One region of the Staphylococcus sp. Z5-21 genome, then DNA from elsewhere that is predicted to be linked to it. Evidence: riboswitches for the same ligand, from Rfam matches in the RefSeq annotation. Region 1 holds a riboswitch; each other region holds the start of a gene.

Region 1 (5,109 bases):
AGTGATTTTTCGTGTGTCGCACACTTAAAATATGTTAGCACATTGCTAGTCTTTTTTCAATTGCTTTTTGTATCTTTCTACAATATCTTTTTCTTCAACTGTCATTGGATACCGTTCTAATAAATCTGGTCGTTTTACAAATGTACGTAGAATTTTTTGTTCATGTCGCCATCGATCAATATGAGCATGATTACCTGAAAGTAATACATCCGGTACACTCATCCCTTTATATTCTCGTGGTCTTGTATATTGTGGGAATTCTAATAAGCCATCTTGGAATGAATCATCTTCATGAGATTGTTGGTTACCTAAAACACCTGGTAATAATCTCACTATGGCGTCTGTCATCACCATTGCAGGTAATTCGCCTCCCGTTAATACATAGTCTCCCATAGAAATCTCGTCTGTAACTAAGTGTTCACGTATTCTTTCGTCATAGCCTTCGTAATGACCACAAATAAACACTACATGTTCTGATTGGCTTAGTTCATTTGCTATCGCTTGTGTAAATGGTTTGCCTTGCGGACACATTAAAATCACTCTTGTGTCATCTGTTTTTTCAATACTTTTCATTGCATTAAAAATGGGTTCAGGCTTTAATACCATGCCTTGACCACCACCAAAAGGATAATCATCCACTTGATTATGTTTATTTTCTGCAAAATGTCTAAAATCAACTGTATTGACTGTTAACATATTTTTATCTTGTGCACGCTTTAAAATGGATTGGTTTAAAACACCATTAAACATTTCTGGAAATAAAGTTAGAAAATCAATCTTCATTAATCCAACAATCCTTCCATTGGTGTAATTTGAATACGTCTACCCTCTACATCAATATCCTTAACAACATCAGCGATATATGGAATCAAGTACTCTTTGTCACCTTTAACTACCCACACGTCATTTGCGCCTGTTTCGAAAATTTCTGTAACGCGTCCAATTGGTGTATCATCGTCATCAAATACAGTGCAACCAATGATATCTGAATAATAAAATTCATGTTCACCGAGTTCTATTTCTTCATGATCTCGTTCTTGCATAATGGTTTCACCTTTTAAATATTCAATATCATTAATATTATTAATGCCTTCAAATGTCAACATATGAAGACCTTTATGCATACGATAAGAAGCAATTGTGAATTCTAATGGCTCTTTATTTTTACGTTCAATAATTACAAGCTCCCCAGGCTGAAAGCGTGTTTCTGTAAAATCTGAATTTGATTTTACTTTTATTTCTCCTTTAATACCATGTGTATTAACAATTTTACCTATCTCTACCTTCATATACGTGCCTCCACTATTATTTATCTATTAAAATTGATTATGTATGCTATGATTTGTCTTATTATTATAACATGTGAAGTTATAAGCAGTGACACAAATACAATATTCATGTAATGACATTTTTAAAATATCAACTTGCTTATATTATTATCGATAATGTCTATAAAAAAAGAGTACCCTTCAAGGTACCCTTACAAATCATATATTTGTTTATTTGTCGAAATCCTATTTTTGATCGTCAAATTTCTTCAAGATGCCTTCTCTTGATAAGATATTATGAACTGTATCAGTTGGTTTCGCACCATTTTTTAACCATTTAAGTGCTAATTCTTCGTCGATTTTAACTTCAGCTGCATTCACATTGTTTGGGTTGTAAGTACCGATTTGTTCGATATTACGACCGTCACGTGGTGCACGAGCATCAGCTGCTACGATACGATAGAATGGATTTCTTTTTGAACCTAAACGTGTTAAACGTAATTTAACTGCCATTTATATTCGCTCCTTTTGTTTTCATAGTTTTTATTTTCTACAAGAAATAATAATAACAGTAATTCAATAATTTGTAAAGAGTTTCTTCTTTACCAATTTCATTATTACGCAAAATTCTTTTTCTACTTTAATTCTTGGGAAGCCACATCTCCTTAATCACCCTTAACTTGACATAATTCACTAAAAAATATACATTTAACTTAAATTACATAACAAATGCACTAGGGGTGTTTCTAACTGAGATGAGTCTGACTCAAACCCTTTGAACCTGATCTAGTTTAAACTAGCGGAGGAAAGTGTGAAGTCTAGCATATTTCAATATTTTGAAGTACTTTGATACATATGTCGATATTCATTATACACAACCTTCTTTCAGGAGCGTTGTGTATTTTTTTATAGAAAATAAGGAGTGTATAAAATGAAAAAAACTGTAATTGTAACTGGTAGCAGTCGAGGATTAGGTGCGACAATCGTGAACACATTGGCGCAACAAGGACATAACGTTGTCATAAACTATCACAACAGCAGACAAGCTGCACAACAACTTGTAGATGAAATTGGAACTCATCAATCAATCGCTATCCAAGCAGATGTTACAAAACGCAATGAAATAGACGCGTTAGTTGAGAAAGCTACGCAATATTTTGGTCACATAGATGCTATAGTCAATAATGCACTTGTTGGCTTTAAATTTGACCCTGTTCAACAACAAGCATTTGTTGACCTTACATGGGAGGATTATCAACAACAAATTGATGGTACATTGAAAGCTGCTTTTAATTTGTGTCAAAGTGTTATACCTCAATTCATCGAAAGACAAAATGGCCATATCATTTCAATTGGTACAAATTTATTTCAAAATCCTGTCGTCCCTTATCATGAATATACAACAGCTAAAGCTGGTTTGATTGGTTTTTCACGCAATTTAGCTGCAGAATTAGGTCAATATGGTATCACATCTAATGTCGTTTCTGGCGGCTTATTAAAGACAACGGATGCAAGTGCAAGTACCACTACTGAAGTATTCGATTTAATTGCTCAAACCACTCCAATAAAAAAGGTAACCGCACCACAAGATGTTGCTAATATGGTTGCATATCTCTTATCAGATGAAGCAAATGGCATCACAGGTCAAAATTTTACAGTCGACGGTGGCTTAACAATGAACTAATAAGGAGGACTGAGTCATTCAATGACACAAGCACAACATTTAAACATCGGTGTACTTATCTATGCTTGTGGCCATCATCAGGCTGCATGGCGTATGCCACATTCAAGCATTGAGCGTATTGGTGATATTACTTATTATCAATCATTAGCAAGAACTGCAGAACAAGGCTTATTTGATGCCATATTTTTTGCTGACAATCAATCTTTTCCAGCTAGTTCGAAAAGTGATATGCCTGCATTTTGGTTTGATCCCCTCGTTAATTTAGCAGCAATATCACAAGTTACACAACATGTGGGCCTAGTTGCTACGATATCTAGTACATTCTCCAATCCATTCACAGCTGCTAGACAACTACTCAGTCTAGACCATATGAGTCAAGGTCGTGCTGGTTGGAATTTAGTAACGTCAATGACTGATATGGAAGCTGCTAATCATAGTATGGACCATTTACCTGAACACGAGGAACGCTATAAAAAAGCAGATGAATTTGCACAAGTGATGAATCGTTTACTCGAATCATGGTCAGTGGATGACTTTTTACACGATAAAGAAGATAATAAGTTAATCAATCCATCAGCAATCAACGCTATTAATCATGAAGGAGAACATTTCAATGTCCGTGGACCTTTAACAACCCCAAGTAGCCCTCAAGAGAAACCCATTGCAATGCAAGCGGGCGCCTCCGATCCTGGTATCGCATTAGCAACTAAATATGCTGATGCAGTTTATGCTGTTGCTTGGAATTTCAATCAAGCTAGCGCTTTCAAGAACAAATTAAATCAAAAATTGATACAAGAAGGTAAGCCCATAGATAGTTTGAAAGTATTTCCTGGATTAGTTACATATGTCGGACAAACTTATGAAGAAGCTTATGCAAAAAAACAAAAACTCGATGAATCTTTAGAAGTTGATACCGCTTTAAATCAATTAGCCTTTTTTATTCGTCAAAATTGCCATAGCTGGGATTTGGATGAACCGGTACCACCATTATCACCTGTCGAATCTTTTAAAGGACCTAAAGGACGCTATCAAACTGTGCTAGAAATCATTAAAGATAAAAATCCAACATTACGTGAGTTATTAGGTTATTTAAGTGCTGGAGGTGGGCATTTAACACTCATCGGAACACCAAAGGATATTGTAGATGAAATGGAACGCTGGTTTGACGCGGGTGTTGCGGATGGTTTTAACTTAATGCCTCCAGAATTTCCAAATAGTTTAGAAGATTTTGTCGATGATGTTGTGCCTGAATTACAAAAACGTGGATTGTATCGTACTGAATACGAAGGTACAACATTTAGAGAAAATATTGGAATTTAATAGTGATTCAACATCGTACGCTTTCTATTAGTTTATAGATTGGATATAGCACAAAAAAAGTAGTAATCCACGACTCTGCTGTGGATTACTACTTTTTAATTATTACTCAATTTAAGAAACACATTTTAAAACGGTAAATTCATACCATTCATCATATTTTCCATCTGTTTACGTTTTCCTTTTTTACCTTTGCCGCCACCGGAAAATTGTTTCATCATTTTCTTCATATCATTGAATTGTTTCATCAATCTGTTAACTTCTTGAACTGAACGTCCTGAGCCTTTAGCGATACGTTTTTTTCGAGATACATTTAAAGTATCTGGATCGTTACGTTCACTTGGTGTCATGGATTGTATAATTGCTTTAATATGATCGATTTGCTTTTCATTCATATTAAGTTTATCGATACCTTTCATCTTGTTCATACCCGGTATCATTTTCATAATATCATCTAAAGGACCAAGATTTTTCACTTGATCAAGTTGTTCTAAAAAGTCATCTAAAGTGAAGGAAGACGTGCGCATTTTCTTTTCTAAATCTTTTGCTTTGTCTTCATCTACATCTTGTTGTGCTTTTTCTATTAGACTTAGTACGTCACCCATACCGAGAATGCGAGATGCCATACGTTCAGGGTGGAATGGTTCTAAACCGTCTAATTTTTCACTCATACCAACAAATTTAATTGGTTTTTGAGTTACGGATCTAATGGATAACGCAGCACCACCGCGCGTATCACCATCGAGTTTAGTTAGCGTTACACCAGATACCTCTAATTGTTCATCAAAGGATTGTGCAACATTAACTGCATCTTGACCTGTCATTGCATCCACGACAAGC
Region 2 (5,109 bases), 1.1 Mb from region 1:
CATGCCTATCTAGTAATGCGACTTATCCCATCACGCGCTCTAAACGACATGCCGCACAAATCATCATTCCCCAGTGCTTCACACGCAATATAAATCAAACAAGTAAAATCGTGGCGCTATTTTATAGCTTTCAAGAGTTGGTTATAAACTGTTTTGGCTTGTGTCTGATTTTTAATACCGTATACGTGTGTACGTCCATCTTTAAAAATGGTCATCGTATAGTCTCCGTAATGCGCTAATTTCACAAAATGATTACTTTTCGTTACATTGAGTGGTAGATAGTCTACGTGTTCAAAGATTTGAGTGCCAAACCGAAACAAGAATGCATCTCCGCAAAGTGCTTCGATAGATTGTTTTTGCTGTGTATGGAGTAGCTCATAGTTATGACGTATACATGTAGGACATTGGGGATCCTTTAAATTTTCTGCGTTAAATGTGTTAAATTTTAAATTAAAGCAATCGAAGGTCATTATTTTTTGAGAAAAGCCTTCACCAGCGACCCATCGAATGAGTTCTGAGACTTGCATGCTTGTTACTTGAGATACGACGGGAGGTAAGACGCCATTAATAGCGCAACTTTCACCGGTCGTTGGTATGGTTTGGAGCATGCATTTTAAGCAAGGACCTGTATAATCTATGCCAAAGACTGTACCTTTACTCCCAACGGCGGCGCCATAAATCCACGGGATATGCAGTTTATGGCAAGCTTCATTAATGAGGTATCTGATTTCAAAATGATCCATACCATCTATAACGATATCGGGTTGTGCCTCTGTTAAAACGGCTTCAATATTGGAAGGTGTTAGTTCTTGATTTACATCGGTAATGGTTACCTCGCTATTGATAAGACTGAGGTGGGTCTTCAATGCTTCTACTTTAGGCACCATACGGGCTGCGTCGGACTCATCGTAGGTTGCTTGTCTGTGCAAGTTGGATTCATCAACGATATCCATATCAATGATTGTTAACTGACCCACACCCATGCGCGCTAGCATTTCTGCGCTATGACTGCCTAATGCACCGGCGCCCATAATCATCACGTGGAGCTTCTGTAGCCGATTCTGTCCTTCTTTGCCAAAATCGTGATAGCGTATTTGCCGACTATAGCGTTCATTCATAGAAATCCAATGCCTTCTTGTGGGCTAGATGCTTGAGCAGTGTATTTAACTGGAATGCGACCAGCTTCATAACTTAGTCTACCTGCATGAATGCCTAATTTCATTGCTTCAGCCATTTTTACAGGGTCTTTGGCACTAGAGATGGCTGTATTTAGCAACACTGCATCTGCACCTAACTCCATTGCATGACAGGCGTCTTTAGGTGACCCGATGCCTGCGTCAACAATGATCGGTACATTGGCTCGCTCAATAATATAACGTAGATTCAATGGATTATTGATTCCGCGCCCCGTTCCAATTGGTGATGCTAAAGGCATAATCGCGTGTACGCCTAAATCCTCTAAACGTTTGGCTAATACCACGTCATTAGATACATATGGACAAACGGTATAGCCTTCGTTTAATAATATTTCACAAGCTTTATAGGTTTCTAATGGATCTGGCAACAATGTTTCGTCATCACCGATCACTTCAACTTTGATCATGTCACAGACACCGGCGTGATTGGCAATTTTAGCAATATGCACTGCTTCATCTGCTGTTTTTGCGCCTGCCGTATTTGGAAAAGTAATGAATTTTGATAAATCAACTTTTGCTAATGGATTAGGCAATGCTTTGTCGTATAAGTTCATACGTCTGACTGCAAAGGTTAATACTTCAGTTTCAGACGTTTCAATCGCTTGTGTTTGTATCGCTTCGTTGTCAAACTTACCTGTACCTAATAATAATCTCGCTTTTAATTCAAAGTCACCAATTTTAAACATTTTATCCGCCTCCTACAAATTCTAATAGTTCAAGACAATCTTGATCATTAATCTTTACTGCTTGAAAATCTGCTTGTTTTACTAAATTTTCATTATGCTGAACAATGACTCTATCGGCATCCAACTCTAATTCTTGTAAAATAGCTTGGATACTGACTGCTTGATTAAAAGTAAAATAATCACCGTTTATAACGCATTTCATGTTTTACAGCTCCTTTCAATTGAAAAGTCTTCAAATTCAGTGGGTCTGCGTCCACTTTCAATCCATTCACTCATTTTTAAACCAATCAGTGGTGATAACAGAATGCCGTTGCGATGATGACCCGTAACAACGAATAAATGATGGTCTACTTCATCCATAATGGGTTGACCGTTTGTTGAAGTCGGTCTGATACCAGACCATTGATGAATCAGTTTACTGTTTGCTAAGTTTGGTACGTAGTGTTGCGCTTGTTTGCACAGCCAATGTTTTCCGGGTTTCGTCACGCCGATAGAATAATCATCAACATAGCTCGTAGCACCGATTAAATAACGGTGATTCTTTTTTGGAACGATATAGCAACCATTTGTCATAAATAGGGTGGTCTGCAGGTTTAACGTGGGGTGTTCGACTAAGAGTACTTCACCTTTGACACCCGTGACAGGATTTTGGGAAAAATATTGATTTAATAATTGACCGCTCCAAGCACCAGCTGCAACGACAACCTTTTCGGCGCGGTACGTGTCTTTTTGCGTCATGACTGTATAGCCGTTATTTTGCTTTGTAATTGCTTGAACTTCACTATGATCAATCAATTGGATATGGCGTTTGGCTAAGGAAAGTAATAGGGCTTTGGTATATTGATTCGCGTTGACTTGATGATCTTTAGGTATCAGCATCGCGGTTAAAGTTTGAGATTGAACGTTATTGTCTGTAATGGCTTCAAGGGACTTGGAAGATAATAATTGCGTGTTCGAATCGTGCTGGTGTAGAAATTGGAATTGCTGTTCCACAATGGGATTATCTGTCTCATTTTTTGCCATTTTAACTAGGCCGCTTTCCAAATATTCAATATCTAGACCGACCTCAGACAGCAAACGATCTTTAAGGGATTGAAACATGTCTTGAGATTGTCTTGCTAAATGAAATAAACTACAAGATTCCGTAAATTCATTATGTGCACCTAACATACCTCCAGCTGCGTAAGAGGCATACATACCGCGAACATTGCGATCTATAATGGCTATCCGCAGGCCTTTTTGACTTAATTCTCTTGCAATCGACATACCTATTACACCGGATCCAATAATAATGACATCAAATTTGGTATTCATTCCATCGCTCCCTTAATAATTCCATCGTTTCTCTGTTTTTTCGTCTGAATAGCGTTATACCTGCAATCCCATCAAATCCTTTCGGCAAATCATTCAAGGTTTGTTCATTCACACCCCCAAGTGCTACGGTTGGTATAGAGTACTGTAATGCTTTATCAATTTCTGACTTTGTTCGTGGTGGTTGATTAGGCTTAGAATTTGTTCTGAAAATATGACTAAACAATATAAAATCTAAATTGAGTGCTTGTGCTTGTTTGACACTTTCCTCGTGGTGTGTCGACATACTGATTTGAATATGAGGGTGTGACTTTTTAAAATCCTTTATTCGTGTGTCAGCTTCTCTAAAATGGATTGCTGATAAATGGCATTGTTCTAAAACTATAATATGACTATGAATAATGATTTTATTTTTCGGAAACCCTGCCTGTATTAAGCGATTCATCCAATCTATCAGTTGCTGTTGTGACATAGGGGTACGTATCATTAAATAATCAATAACGGATGCTATGGTTGTGTAATGTTGAATATCGTCTGAATCTAAATTTTCAAATTCAGTAATGGCTATAAACATATAATTCACCTCATTAAAAAAACGTCACTTCTCCGGCTGGAAAAATGACGTTGAAATAACGAGTAATATACCTAAACGCCACTTTCCTACGCCAGTACAAACTGGATCAGGTTCAGGGAATTCCTAAGTTACTACTTCGGTCTCAGCCTTTTACAAGGCACTTCCAGTGGTTTCTCAAACTATTTAATTTTTAATAATACGTTTCACTAATTTTCTGAATAATTATCTACAATCTAACGTATTCTATTCCTTTTTGCAAGTTTCACTTAAAAACAAATGTGTATATTACGATATTGAATTAACTGGTTGAACACTCTATGGCGCTCACTCCAGAAAAATATTTTTAGCGTTAATCAACGTCAGATATTTCGAGTAATTTACTTGTAATGGCTTGTGTTTGCTGATAAACAGCTTTATATAATTCAAAATAAGCCATATATTGTTCGTGTCTTTTGGCATCAGGTTCAAAGCTATGTTCATATTTTATAAAATGCTTTGTCATATGCGCTACATCCGGATACCATCCTAAACCTAAGACAGCGAGCATGGCTGCGCCCATACAAGGTCCTTCTTCATATTTCAATTTTTTAATTTTAGCATTAAAGATATCGGCTTGGAGTTGTAACCAAAAGTCACTTTTTGCGCCACCACCAATGGATATCACATGTTCAATATTGTTACCCATGTGACGTAGATAGTTAATGGATTCATATAAAGAAAAAGTAATGCCTTCTATCACGGAACGCGCGATATCACTGCTATGATGCGACGTTTTTAGTCCTATAAAACTCCCTCGAATACTTGCGTCACCATGCGGAGTACGTTCCCCGGATAAGTATGGTGTAAATAATAGACCATGACTGCCTAATGTGGATGATTCAGCTTGTGCAACAATTTGTTCATAGCTTAAATGCGGGAGCATATGATTTTTTAACCATGTCAAACTATCGCCAGCTGCAAGTGTGACGCCCATGACGTACGACATATCGTTTACGACGTGATTAAAATAATGCATATTGTGTTTATAGTCGTATTGCTTGTCAGATTCACTCGTTAAGATAACGCCAGAAGTACCAATGCTACACAGCGTTTGATTTTCATCGACCACTCCTGAACCGAGCGCGCCGCATGCATTATCTCCGCCACCTGCAAATACTGCAACATCATGATTTAGGCCTAATTGTCTAGCTATGTCTTTAGTGACGTAGCCTACAAAGGCATCAGAAGTCACGAGCTCAGGATAAATATGGTCAACACCGAATTGTCGGCCAATCTCTTTAGCCCAACATTTTTGCTGATTATCTAATAACAATGTACTAGATGCATCGGAATACTCCATATT
Region 3 (5,109 bases), 760 kb from region 1:
TTTTAATTACAGAAGCGCTTGCTCAAACAGGTGCAGTAGCGATTTTAAATAGTGAAGAAAATAAAGGGAAACTTGCATTTTTTGCTGGAATTGATAAATGTCGCTTCAAAAAACAAGTTACTCCTGGAGATACTTTAAAATTAGAAGTTGAAATAACAAAAATGCGTGGGCCAATCGGTAAAGGTAACGCAAAAGCTACCGTCGATGGTGAAGTAGCATGTAGTTGTGAATTAACGTTTGCAATTCAAGCAAAGTAAATAAAAGACCTCAAGCTCAGTTGTAAATACAACGGTTTGAGGTCTTTTTTATAGTAATTATTTTTCTATTTTTTCATCTTTTAATCTTGGTTTAGATTGCATCATACGATTGAAAGATTTTTTAAGTTCGTCTCCTGTTAAACCTTCATCAATAAGTTGTTCTAATAAACTTTCTGCATATACTTGTCTTAATGTATAAATATGACATTCAAAAACGATGGAGATTGTACTTTCCAGTTTTTTTATGTTTTTAATCGTCGCATCAAAAAGAGCCGGATCATTTGCTGGACGTGTAATCACTACGCGTATATCTAATAAAGTTTCATCGTCCATATATTGTTTCATTGTTTCATAATGATAATCTGAAATAACAATTTCTAATAACCAACCAGTTCCACTATTTTCTTTATTGATAATAACGCCATCTTCTATTTCATATTCTGTAACGCCACCACTATCTGATACGATTTGAAATCGAACAGCTTTAAATGATTTCATCGTTCTCACATCCAATTAATAAATTTAACTTCTACAATTATTCGAATTATACAATCATTATAACGTAATTTTAAAAGAGAAAGGTAAAATTTGTAGAATTTAGTATTAAAACATCTTTTGAATTCTGTGTTATTGTACTTTGACGGTATTGTGTAAAATTCATAGAATATAGTTATAAAGGAGGTGACATATGATTAATAACATTGTTATCGTAGGGCGACTAACTAAGGACCCTAAAATATATGATAAGGAGGAGAAAAAATTAGCTACATTTTGTGTAGCTGTATCAAGGAACTATAAAGATAAGAATCAAAACCCGGTATGTGATTATTTATTTTGTAAAGCATTTGGAAAAATGGCAACAAACATTGAGAAATATACGAAGCAAGGCTCACTTGTAGGTATAACAGGCCAAATGCAATCACATAAATATGAAAAAGAAGGTCAGACGCATTTTGTATCAGAAATACTTATTGAATCAATTAAATTCATGTCTCCACAAAACAAAGATAAAAATGATTTACTTTTTGAACCATTCCCGCTAGAGCATTCCCAAAATGCATTTAAAGACATTAACGTACAAAATAATGATATATATGAAATTGTATAAACCACCCACCCTAAATCTACCCCTAATCTAATCATCCACTTTAATATACATTTAAATCCTACTATCAATTATACTTCTATTGGCTATCCCTCTTAAAATATCCCTATAAGAGGGATAGCTTATTTAATATAGAATCAGCAATCAAATCGCTAATAAGTAATTTAAATAAAACTGAATAATCTGATATATTACAATCATATTACGTGAAATTTTACTTTTCATAGCCTTTAAAAACTATCACAGAAGTTTTTAAAGGGATAAAAATTATATTCAAAGATAAATTAAATGTAATTTCATTGTAAAAAAGGCCGATTTTTTTTATTTCACTGTAACCTACAACGATTTTTTGAATGTTATAGTTGTATTTGCAAATTAATCATAAATAAAAATAAACTTAATTACCTTATAGGAGGACTTTTTTACAATGAAAAAAACAGTAGTAGCATCAACATTAGCAGTTGGACTTGGCGTAACAGGATTCGCAGCAGGAAATTCAGCAGACGCTTCAGAACAAGGCGTTGACAAAGCACAATTAGCACAACAAGCTCAAAGTAATTCAGAATCATTAAATGCAGCACCAGTTCAAGACGGTGCTTACGACATTAACTTTAACTATAATAATACTGACTATAGTTTCCAATCAGATGGTCAATATTGGACTTGGAGCTATGGACAAGGTTCAACTAATGCACCAGCACAAGAAACTGCTGAGCAACCAGAACAAGTTGAACAACCACAACAAACTGAGCAAGCTTCAACTGAACAACCAGCACAAGAAGCTGCACCACAAACTGAAGAAACACAACAACCACAACAAGAAGCAACTACACAAACTACTTCAAGCTCAAATGAATCAACTTCAAATGAATCTAGTTCAAGTGAAGCTTCAGAAGGTTCATCAGTAAATGTTAACTCTCATTTACAAGCAATCGCGCAACGTGAATCAGGCGGCGACCTTAAAGCTGTTAACCCATCATCAGGTGCAGCAGGTAAATATCAATTCTTACAAAGCACATGGGATTCAGTAGCACCATCTGAATATCAAGGTGTATCACCAACAGAAGCACCTGAAGCAGTACAAGACGCTGCAGCGCAAAAACTTTATGATACAGAAGGCGCTTCACAATGGGTTACTGCATAAAAAATTAAGTGTAGTAATGAACTTAAGATAAATATTTAAAGCTGGGACATATAGGTCTCAGCTTTTTTTATAGTCAGTTATTTTGCAAATTTGTCAGTATTTTGTTATCTTTTAATTAAACAAAATATAAAAACGCTACTAGGGGAGCCAGTTGGCTGAGATGATTAAATTCAGACCCTTACAACCTGATTTGGTTAATACCAACGTAGGAAAGTAGTTTAATCTAAAGTTGGGGTATAAATCCTCGCTATTAATTAACTACGTTTCTGTCGGGAATGTAGTTTTTTTATTTATAGGAGGATTTTTGTGTTATTTTCAGAACAGTTAAAAAAAGAAGCTAAACCAATTATTAATCAAATCTACCACGATCCGTTTATACAAGGTATGTTACATGGGAATTTACCGATTGAAGCAACCAAATTCTATTTAAGAGCAGATGCTTCTTATTTAAATGAATTTGCGAATATATACGCGCTGTTAATTCCAAAAATGGAGAACTTAAATGATGTTCGATTTTTGGTTGAACAAATTCAATTTATCGTAGATGGTGAAGTGGAAGCACATGAAATTTTAGCGGATTATGTCCAAGAAAGTTATAATGAAATCGTACAAGAGAAAGTTTGGCCACCGAGTGGCGATCATTATATTAAACATATGTATTTCAATGCGTATGCTAAAGAAAATGCCGCTTATACAATTGCTGCAATGGCACCTTGTCCTTATGTTTATCAAGTCATTGCTCAAGAAGCATTAAGGGATAAAGAATTAAATAAAGATTCTATTTTAGCTAAATGGTTTGAATTTTATAGTACTGAAATGGATGAATTAGTTATTGTATTTGATAATTTAATGGATAAATTGACGAAACATTGTAGCGAAAAAGAAAAAAATGAGATAAAACAATGCTTTTTACAAAGTACAGTACATGAAAGAAACTTTTTTAATATGTCATTTAATGAAGAATCATGGTCATATGGAGGTATGAAAAATGAATAAACCCAATATTGCATTGACAATTGCTGGTACTGATCCAACAGGAGGTGCTGGTGTAATGGCAGATTTGAAATCTTTTCATGCTTGTGGCGTATATGGTATGGCGGCTGTTACAAGCATTGTTGCGCAAAACACTAAAGGTGTACAACATATTCACAATCTTGAGTCACAGTGGTTATCTGAACAACTGACAAGTGTGTTTGATGACGAATTACCACATGCCATTAAAACTGGTATGATTGCTTCAAAGGAAATGATGCAATTAATTCAAGAATACTTAGTGAAATATCCTGAGATACCATATGTTATTGATCCAGTTATGTTAGCTAAAAGTGGTGATTCATTGATGGATGATGACGCGAAAGCAGATTTACAAAATATATTGTTACCCTATGCAACAGTAGCGACTCCAAACTTACCAGAAGCTGAAGAAATCACTGGATTAAAGATTGATAATGAGGCAGCGATATATAAAGCAGGCAACATATTTATTAATGAAATTGGGAGTAAGGGTGTTGTTATTAAAGGCGGACATGCTGAAGATTTAGAAACTGCTAAAGATTATTTATTTACTAAAGATGAGGTCTATACGTTTGAAGAACCTCGTTATGATACGCAGCATACCCATGGTACAGGTTGTACTTTTTCAGCAGTAATTACAGCTGAACTGGCAAAAGGTAGAACGATTTATGACGCAGTGAAAAAAGCTAAAAAATTTATTTCATTAAGCATTAAATATACGCCAGAAATTGGTCAAGGTAGAGGACCTGTAAATCACTTTGCATATATGAAAAAGGTAGGTCTAGATGATGAATAGTTTAAATAATGTAAGAACGAATAATCCACTCGTTATTTGTTACACAAACGATGTCGTAAAGAACTTTACGGCAAACGGACTTTTAAGTTTAGGTGCAAGCCCAGCAATGAGTCAAGCACCAGAAGAAGCGATAGATATGTTAACACCTGCTAATGCACTGCTCATTAATATTGGTACTTTAACTAAAGATAGAGAGCAGGACATTTTAGAAATTGCTAAAACAGCTAATGAAGTAGGCACGCCAATTGTATTTGATCCAGTTGCTGTTGGTGCATCCCAATATCGCAAGGATTTTTGTAAAACTTTTTTGAATACTGTAGATGTAGCAGTTATAAAAGGGAATGCATCTGAAATTTTAGCGTTGATAAATAATGATGCTAAGATGAAAGGAACGGACAGTGATGATAATTTAAATGCGATAGAAATTGCCAAAGAAGCGCATAAACGATTAAATAGTGCGATAGTCATCACTGGCAAAGAGGATGTTGTGATTCAAGACAATCAAATATATCAACTGAATAATGGATCGGCTTTGTTGGCTAAAGTAACGGGTGCAGGCTGTTTATTAGGTGCTGTCATAGCTAGTTTTTTACCGACAGATGAAACATCTTCAATCAGCCAGTTAGTTGAAGCCACTTCAATTTATAATATCGCTGCGGAAAAGGCAGAGCAACTTGCGGAAGACAAAGGTCCTGGTACGTTTATGACGTTATTATTAGATGCACTATATCAAGTGACTTATGATGATTATTCAAATCAAAGTGATATACAAGAGGTGCAGTAATGTTTGATA
Region 4 (5,109 bases), 240 kb from region 1:
CCTTCACCATTAAAAACACGAAAAGCATTCGTCCCATCAATATTATAGAAATATTCACGTTCAGCTTTGGCATTTTTAAATAATGTTTCAAAAAATTGTGTGTTAATGACTTCATCTTTGTCATAGCTCAATACCCAGCCAACGCCTTTATGCTGTCTACCAACATAAGCAGTAGCTATATATTGATCTCTATCGTTCATTAAATAAAATAGGTCTCCCTCTTTTAAATGATCGTGTGCATAAATATCTTCTTCATCTACTAATGGGTATTCATTTAAATATTTCGTTTCTTTTCCTCTATTTAACGTGGCAATTTTCATAAATTTATGTCAGCCTTTCTACTTTTATTTATATTTATTATTTACTTATTCATTTTATCATCTCATTAACATCGTAACATCAATTATCTACAATTCACCAAAATATTATATCTGAAACTTCATAAGTATTTTTATAGAAATTTAATTTTTCAATAAAGATTGGGTCGCCTCACCTTATCAAATATAGTGAATGACATCAGCCGATGCTCATGAATAAGTGCGACTAATCCACATAAAATGTGAAAGAAATTCTATTTAGAAGTTATGTTTCACCTTTACTTTCAAATAAAAAAAGCCTGAGACAATGCCATGTCCCAGACTTCTTCCTTGTTTCTATTAAAATAATTAATATTTAGTTGGTTCACGTAACTTCATAACAAATGCTACAAATATAGCCAATAGCATAATGATTAAAATTGGTGTGATAAAGATGGATAATAATAATCCGTGAACCATAATGTTCATAAACTCAGTCAGTAATTTAAAGAATAATAAACTAACCATAAACATTTGCAGATAATAGAACCTATCTTTTAAGAAATTCGTTAATGTTGTCAATATATAAATAATGATAATAATCATTAAAAAGAATAGCGTAATCCATTCTATCACATATTGTGTTTGGGAAATTTCCCAATTACCTGAAACAAAAAGTGAATTCCTATTGTTAAATTCAATTAAAGTAAAGAATAATAAGATTGCTCCACAGAACAACTCTACATATGCAGGTTTAATCCATTTAGGTTTTTTCATCCAATTTGGAATATCATCCTCTTGAATATCGATAATTTCTTTCCATTTAGCAATAAATTTATCTTTTTTATCTCTAGCTTTTTGAATATCAACACTTCTGCGCGTTTTACGTGTAAATTCTGTTGTTTTATCTTGTAGTGTCTTCCATGTTTCTTTCGTTTGATTTGTTACTGATCCTTTGTTAGTTCTTGATAATTCTGGTTCTTCTTCCCCAAGTTCTTGTTTTGTTAAAGGAAGTGATCTTCTTAAAAATAAGAAGTTCCAAATAGACATTTGTCCAAGTAACCACATGATAATAAAGAATGTGTTAACACTCAAAATATCAATAGGAATGATTTCATCGCTTTCAATTCTTCCGTATAAAACAATTTGCGTTATTAAGTAACTTATCCCATAACTGAAAATAATCCATAAATAATGATATTTTCTATGTTCTGTATTTAACTCGTCCTTATAAACGATATAACCAATATGAATTGCAAATGGTATTACGAAAATAATAGCAAAAAAGCTATAAACTTGAGTCATCAATATCAGTGTTATAATGAAAAAAAGAATACCAATAACTAAAAAGAATACTGAAATATCATAGTCATATCTTGTCGTTCTATATAAAGTAAAGCCAATCATAATGACACCAATACCAAATAAAGCAATAATGATGGCACTAATTATCGGGAAATTACCTATGTAATTACTCATTACTCTAATTATTTCACCAAAAAATGCATTTATAAAATCCCATACATTATGAATGTGCAAATCAATTTTACCTTTACCATTTAATTTATTAATTAATGGTAAATTAATTAAAATGATAAGACCTGTGAAAAGCGAAACGATGCCTATAACATAACTATATAATATCTCAGCGTGTTTCTTCAAAAAAGACATACCATTCACCTCAAAAGTTATTATATATGAACATTTAGTTCTTGTCTTTAATTATCTAATAAATAAGTCCATAGTATGATATAAAATGACTTATAGTCAAATTTCCACTTACAATTCATGTTTAAACAATTTTATAAATTTAACTTATTAAGTACATTATCGATGCATTATTTAGATTATCCATTAATTAACATTAATCTCATATCAAACTATTGTAATTATATTGAAGTGTTTATATTTTATTCAATTGTGGTACATACTAAATATAGATAATCTTAACTATGAAGGAGTGCTTTAATTATGAGTAAAGAAGAATTAAATAAAGAAGCAGCTGAAAAAGCTAAAAAAGCAGAGGATAAATTAAAAGAAGAAAAAGAATCTGCAAAAGATAACACTGAAGAAACTAAACAAAATATTCAAGATACTTTAGACTAGTATAGATACTTGGTATTAATAGTAATTCAATATAAATGTAAATCCGATATGGGAGTGCGACATCAAATCTTATCAAAATGAGGTTTGTGTCCACTCCTATTTTTTAATGGTTTTATAATTTGATTACGTGTAATAAACTTAAATAACAACGTTTGTCCTTAAAATAATCACTCTATTAACCAACAATTTTTTAGCATAACCTTGACATAAACGTCGAAAAGTCATACATTATAATTAAATTTAAATAAATCATTCGCACTAGGGGTGTTTTGTGACTGAGATGAGGTATACCCTCAAACCCTTTGAACCTGATCTAGATTAAACTAGCGTAGGAAAGTGTATTGCGATATCACTGAGTAACTTTGGTATCCGTATGCCTATATAAAAACGCGCAACTTTCTAGAAGGTTGTGCGTTTTTTATATTAGGAGGAACAATGATGTCAAAAGGTTTAAAACTATCCGAAATACTTGTAACTGTGCTTATCGCAGTTGTTTTCGCCATTATTTATAATGTTTGGAATTTTGTCTATAAAGCTGTACAGGTAACTGGACTTCATTTTGAAGAACTCACTTATGGTGCCTGGTTTATGGCAGCAGTCGTAGCTTATCTCATAATTCCAAAAGCCGGTATTGCTGTGCTTGCAGAATTTGCTGCAGGTGCTGGTGAAACAATTGTAATGGGTCGTTTTGATATTGCAACGATGGTCTATGCATTATTACAAGGCTTAGCTTGCGAAATTATATTTGCTATTTTTCGATATAAATCACGTTCAGCAATGGTTGCAATGCTAGCAGGATTTTTAGCTTCAGTTGCAACACTACCTTTAGATTTTGCCTATGGTTATCTAGGAGAAGTCGCGGGTTGGAATCTTGCTTTATACATCATATTTAGATTAATTAGCGGTATTATCGTTGCCGGTCTCTTATCTTATTATATTGTTAAAGCACTTGACCAAACTGGTGTAACAAAATTATTCAGACCAGCAACCCAGAGTGATTATGACAATCTATAAGGAGTAATAATGTTGATAGCTACTAAAAATTTACGCTTGAAATATCCAAATGGTCAAAAAAAAATATTCGACAATTTGTCTATTCAAATAAAAGATAAAGAAAAAGTATTATTATTAGGTCCTTCTGGCTCAGGTAAAAGTACTTTATTAAACGTACTTAGCGGCATTGTGCCAAACTTGATAGGTTTGCCGTTAAAATATGATGCTTTAGAAGTCGATCCTTCAAGTGGTGTCATATTCCAAGATCCAGATACTCAATTTTGTATGCCTAAAGTTTATGAAGAGCTTGCATTTGTACTAGAAAATCAACAAGTTCCTCGGGAAGAAATGGATCATCGTATTGAGGAAGCGCTAATGACAGTTGGATTAAACGTGGACAAAAATCAATATATTAATGAATTAAGTGGCGGTATGAAACAAAAACTTGCGATTGCTGAGACAATTTTACAACAAGCAACGACACTATTTTTAGATGAACCTACCGCGATGTTAGATGTAGAGTCAACTGCTGATTTATGGCAAAAAATTCAATCATTGTGGCGAGACCAAACTGTACTTATAGTAGAACACAAAGTCGAACATATATGGCAACATGTCGATCGTGTCGTTTTAATGAATTATGATGGTGCTATCATTGCAGATGCCCCACCTTCTCAAATTTTAAATGATTATGAAGCGCTATTAACTGAATATGGTGTTTGGCATCCAAAAGCTTGGCATTCTGCACCAAAAGCGCTAAACTTTTCAGATTCTGATTCATCTCATTTTAATTTCCAAATTCAAGATGCAGTTATTAAACGTGGAAAGCAGCAACTCATTAACATTCCTAAGTTAAATGTCAATGCGGGAGAATGGATATCCATTACCGGGTCCAATGGTTCAGGTAAAACTTCACTGCTCGAATCAATGATGCAATTAATTAAATATGAAGGTCAGATGTACATCAATCATCATATTTACACTAAAATTAAATCTGCAGCAAAATCTATGTATCTTGTGTATCAAAATCCCGAATTACAATTTATAACAAATTCTGTATACGACGAAATTCATATACAAAACAAAAACAAATTTAATTCAACGGATGAAGCTAAACAGCAAACTGAATCATTATTAAAAACGCTTAACTTAACATCAGTACAAATGCAACACCCTTATGAATTATCTATGGGACAAAAGCGACGTTTAAGTGTTGCCATTGCTTTAAGTGCTTCTTCTGATTTAATTTTACTTGATGAACCTACATTTGGACTTGATAGTCACAATACATTTAACCTAATTAAGCTGTTTCAACAGAGAATTAAACAAGGACAAACCATTATCATGGTTACACATGACCCAGAAATTATTGCACGTTACCCAACTCGAAGACTACATCTCGAACATCACCATTTAATAGAAAAGACAGGTGATACATATGTTTGATATGTGGAAAAAACACCATTCCTTTATCGATGATGTAAATATCATTACTAAATTAGGGATTGCTGTTATATTATTCTTCTTTGTCATATTTGTTCATCAATTCGATTATATGTTTTATATTACGTGCTTAATGCTTGCCCTATTATTAATATTCAATGGCTTGCAATTTAAAATAACCTTAGTATTTATCACTTTTACAATAATTTTCAGTTTAGTGTCCGCATTATTCATGATTTTTTATGGTGATGGGACGCACTTACTATTCAAA

What was found. Region 1 has a riboswitch for thiamine pyrophosphate ahead of M1D64_RS07800 (3-oxoacyl-ACP reductase). Riboswitches for the same ligand answer to the same signal wherever they lie in the genome.
Region 2: another riboswitch for thiamine pyrophosphate. It lies ahead of M1D64_RS00395 (thiamine phosphate synthase); the one in region 1 lies ahead of M1D64_RS07800 (3-oxoacyl-ACP reductase).
Region 3: another riboswitch for thiamine pyrophosphate. It lies ahead of tenA (thiaminase II); the one in region 1 lies ahead of M1D64_RS07800 (3-oxoacyl-ACP reductase).
Region 4: another riboswitch for thiamine pyrophosphate. It lies ahead of M1D64_RS09145 (ECF transporter S component); the one in region 1 lies ahead of M1D64_RS07800 (3-oxoacyl-ACP reductase).

Annotation. Positions count from the first base shown of each region.
Region 1 is NZ_CP096462.1:1,586,711-1,591,819, forward strand. It holds gene trmD (tRNA (guanosine(37)-N1)-methyltransferase TrmD) at 46-783, opposite strand; gene rimM (ribosome maturation factor RimM) at 783-1,289, opposite strand; gene rpsP (30S ribosomal protein S16) at 1,515-1,781, opposite strand; TPP riboswitch at 1,995-2,093, shown strand; gene M1D64_RS07800 (3-oxoacyl-ACP reductase) at 2,200-2,952, shown strand; gene M1D64_RS07805 (LLM class flavin-dependent oxidoreductase) at 2,974-4,272, shown strand; gene ffh (signal recognition particle protein) at 4,398-5,109, opposite strand, start outside.
Region 2 is NZ_CP096462.1:87,163-92,271, forward strand. It holds gene M1D64_RS00375 (HesA/MoeB/ThiF family protein) at 117-1,118, opposite strand; gene M1D64_RS00380 (thiazole synthase) at 1,115-1,882, opposite strand; gene thiS (sulfur carrier protein ThiS) at 1,884-2,084, opposite strand; gene thiO (glycine oxidase ThiO) at 2,081-3,196, opposite strand; gene M1D64_RS00395 (thiamine phosphate synthase) at 3,180-3,767, opposite strand; TPP riboswitch at 3,834-3,942, opposite strand; gene xylB (xylulokinase) at 4,117-5,109, opposite strand, start outside.
Region 3 is NZ_CP096462.1:827,553-832,661, forward strand. It holds gene fabZ (3-hydroxyacyl-ACP dehydratase FabZ) at 1-257, shown strand, start outside; gene M1D64_RS03990 (YwpF-like family protein) at 315-755, opposite strand; gene M1D64_RS03995 (single-stranded DNA-binding protein) at 946-1,365, shown strand; gene M1D64_RS04000 (transglycosylase family protein) at 1,790-2,506, shown strand; TPP riboswitch at 2,637-2,735, shown strand; gene tenA (thiaminase II) at 2,813-3,502, shown strand; gene thiD (bifunctional hydroxymethylpyrimidine kinase/phosphomethylpyrimidine kinase) at 3,495-4,316, shown strand; gene thiM (hydroxyethylthiazole kinase) at 4,309-5,100, shown strand; gene thiE (thiamine phosphate synthase) at 5,100-5,109, shown strand, end outside.
Region 4 is NZ_CP096462.1:1,828,679-1,833,787, forward strand. It holds gene M1D64_RS09130 (class I SAM-dependent rRNA methyltransferase) at 1-320, opposite strand, end outside; gene auxA (lipoteichoic acid stability factor AuxA) at 666-1,967, opposite strand; gene graF (glycopeptide resistance-associated protein GraF) at 2,268-2,402, shown strand; TPP riboswitch at 2,653-2,754, shown strand; gene M1D64_RS09145 (ECF transporter S component) at 2,841-3,416, shown strand; gene M1D64_RS09150 (ABC transporter ATP-binding protein) at 3,429-4,841, shown strand; gene M1D64_RS09155 (energy-coupling factor transporter transmembrane component T family protein) at 4,834-5,109, shown strand, end outside.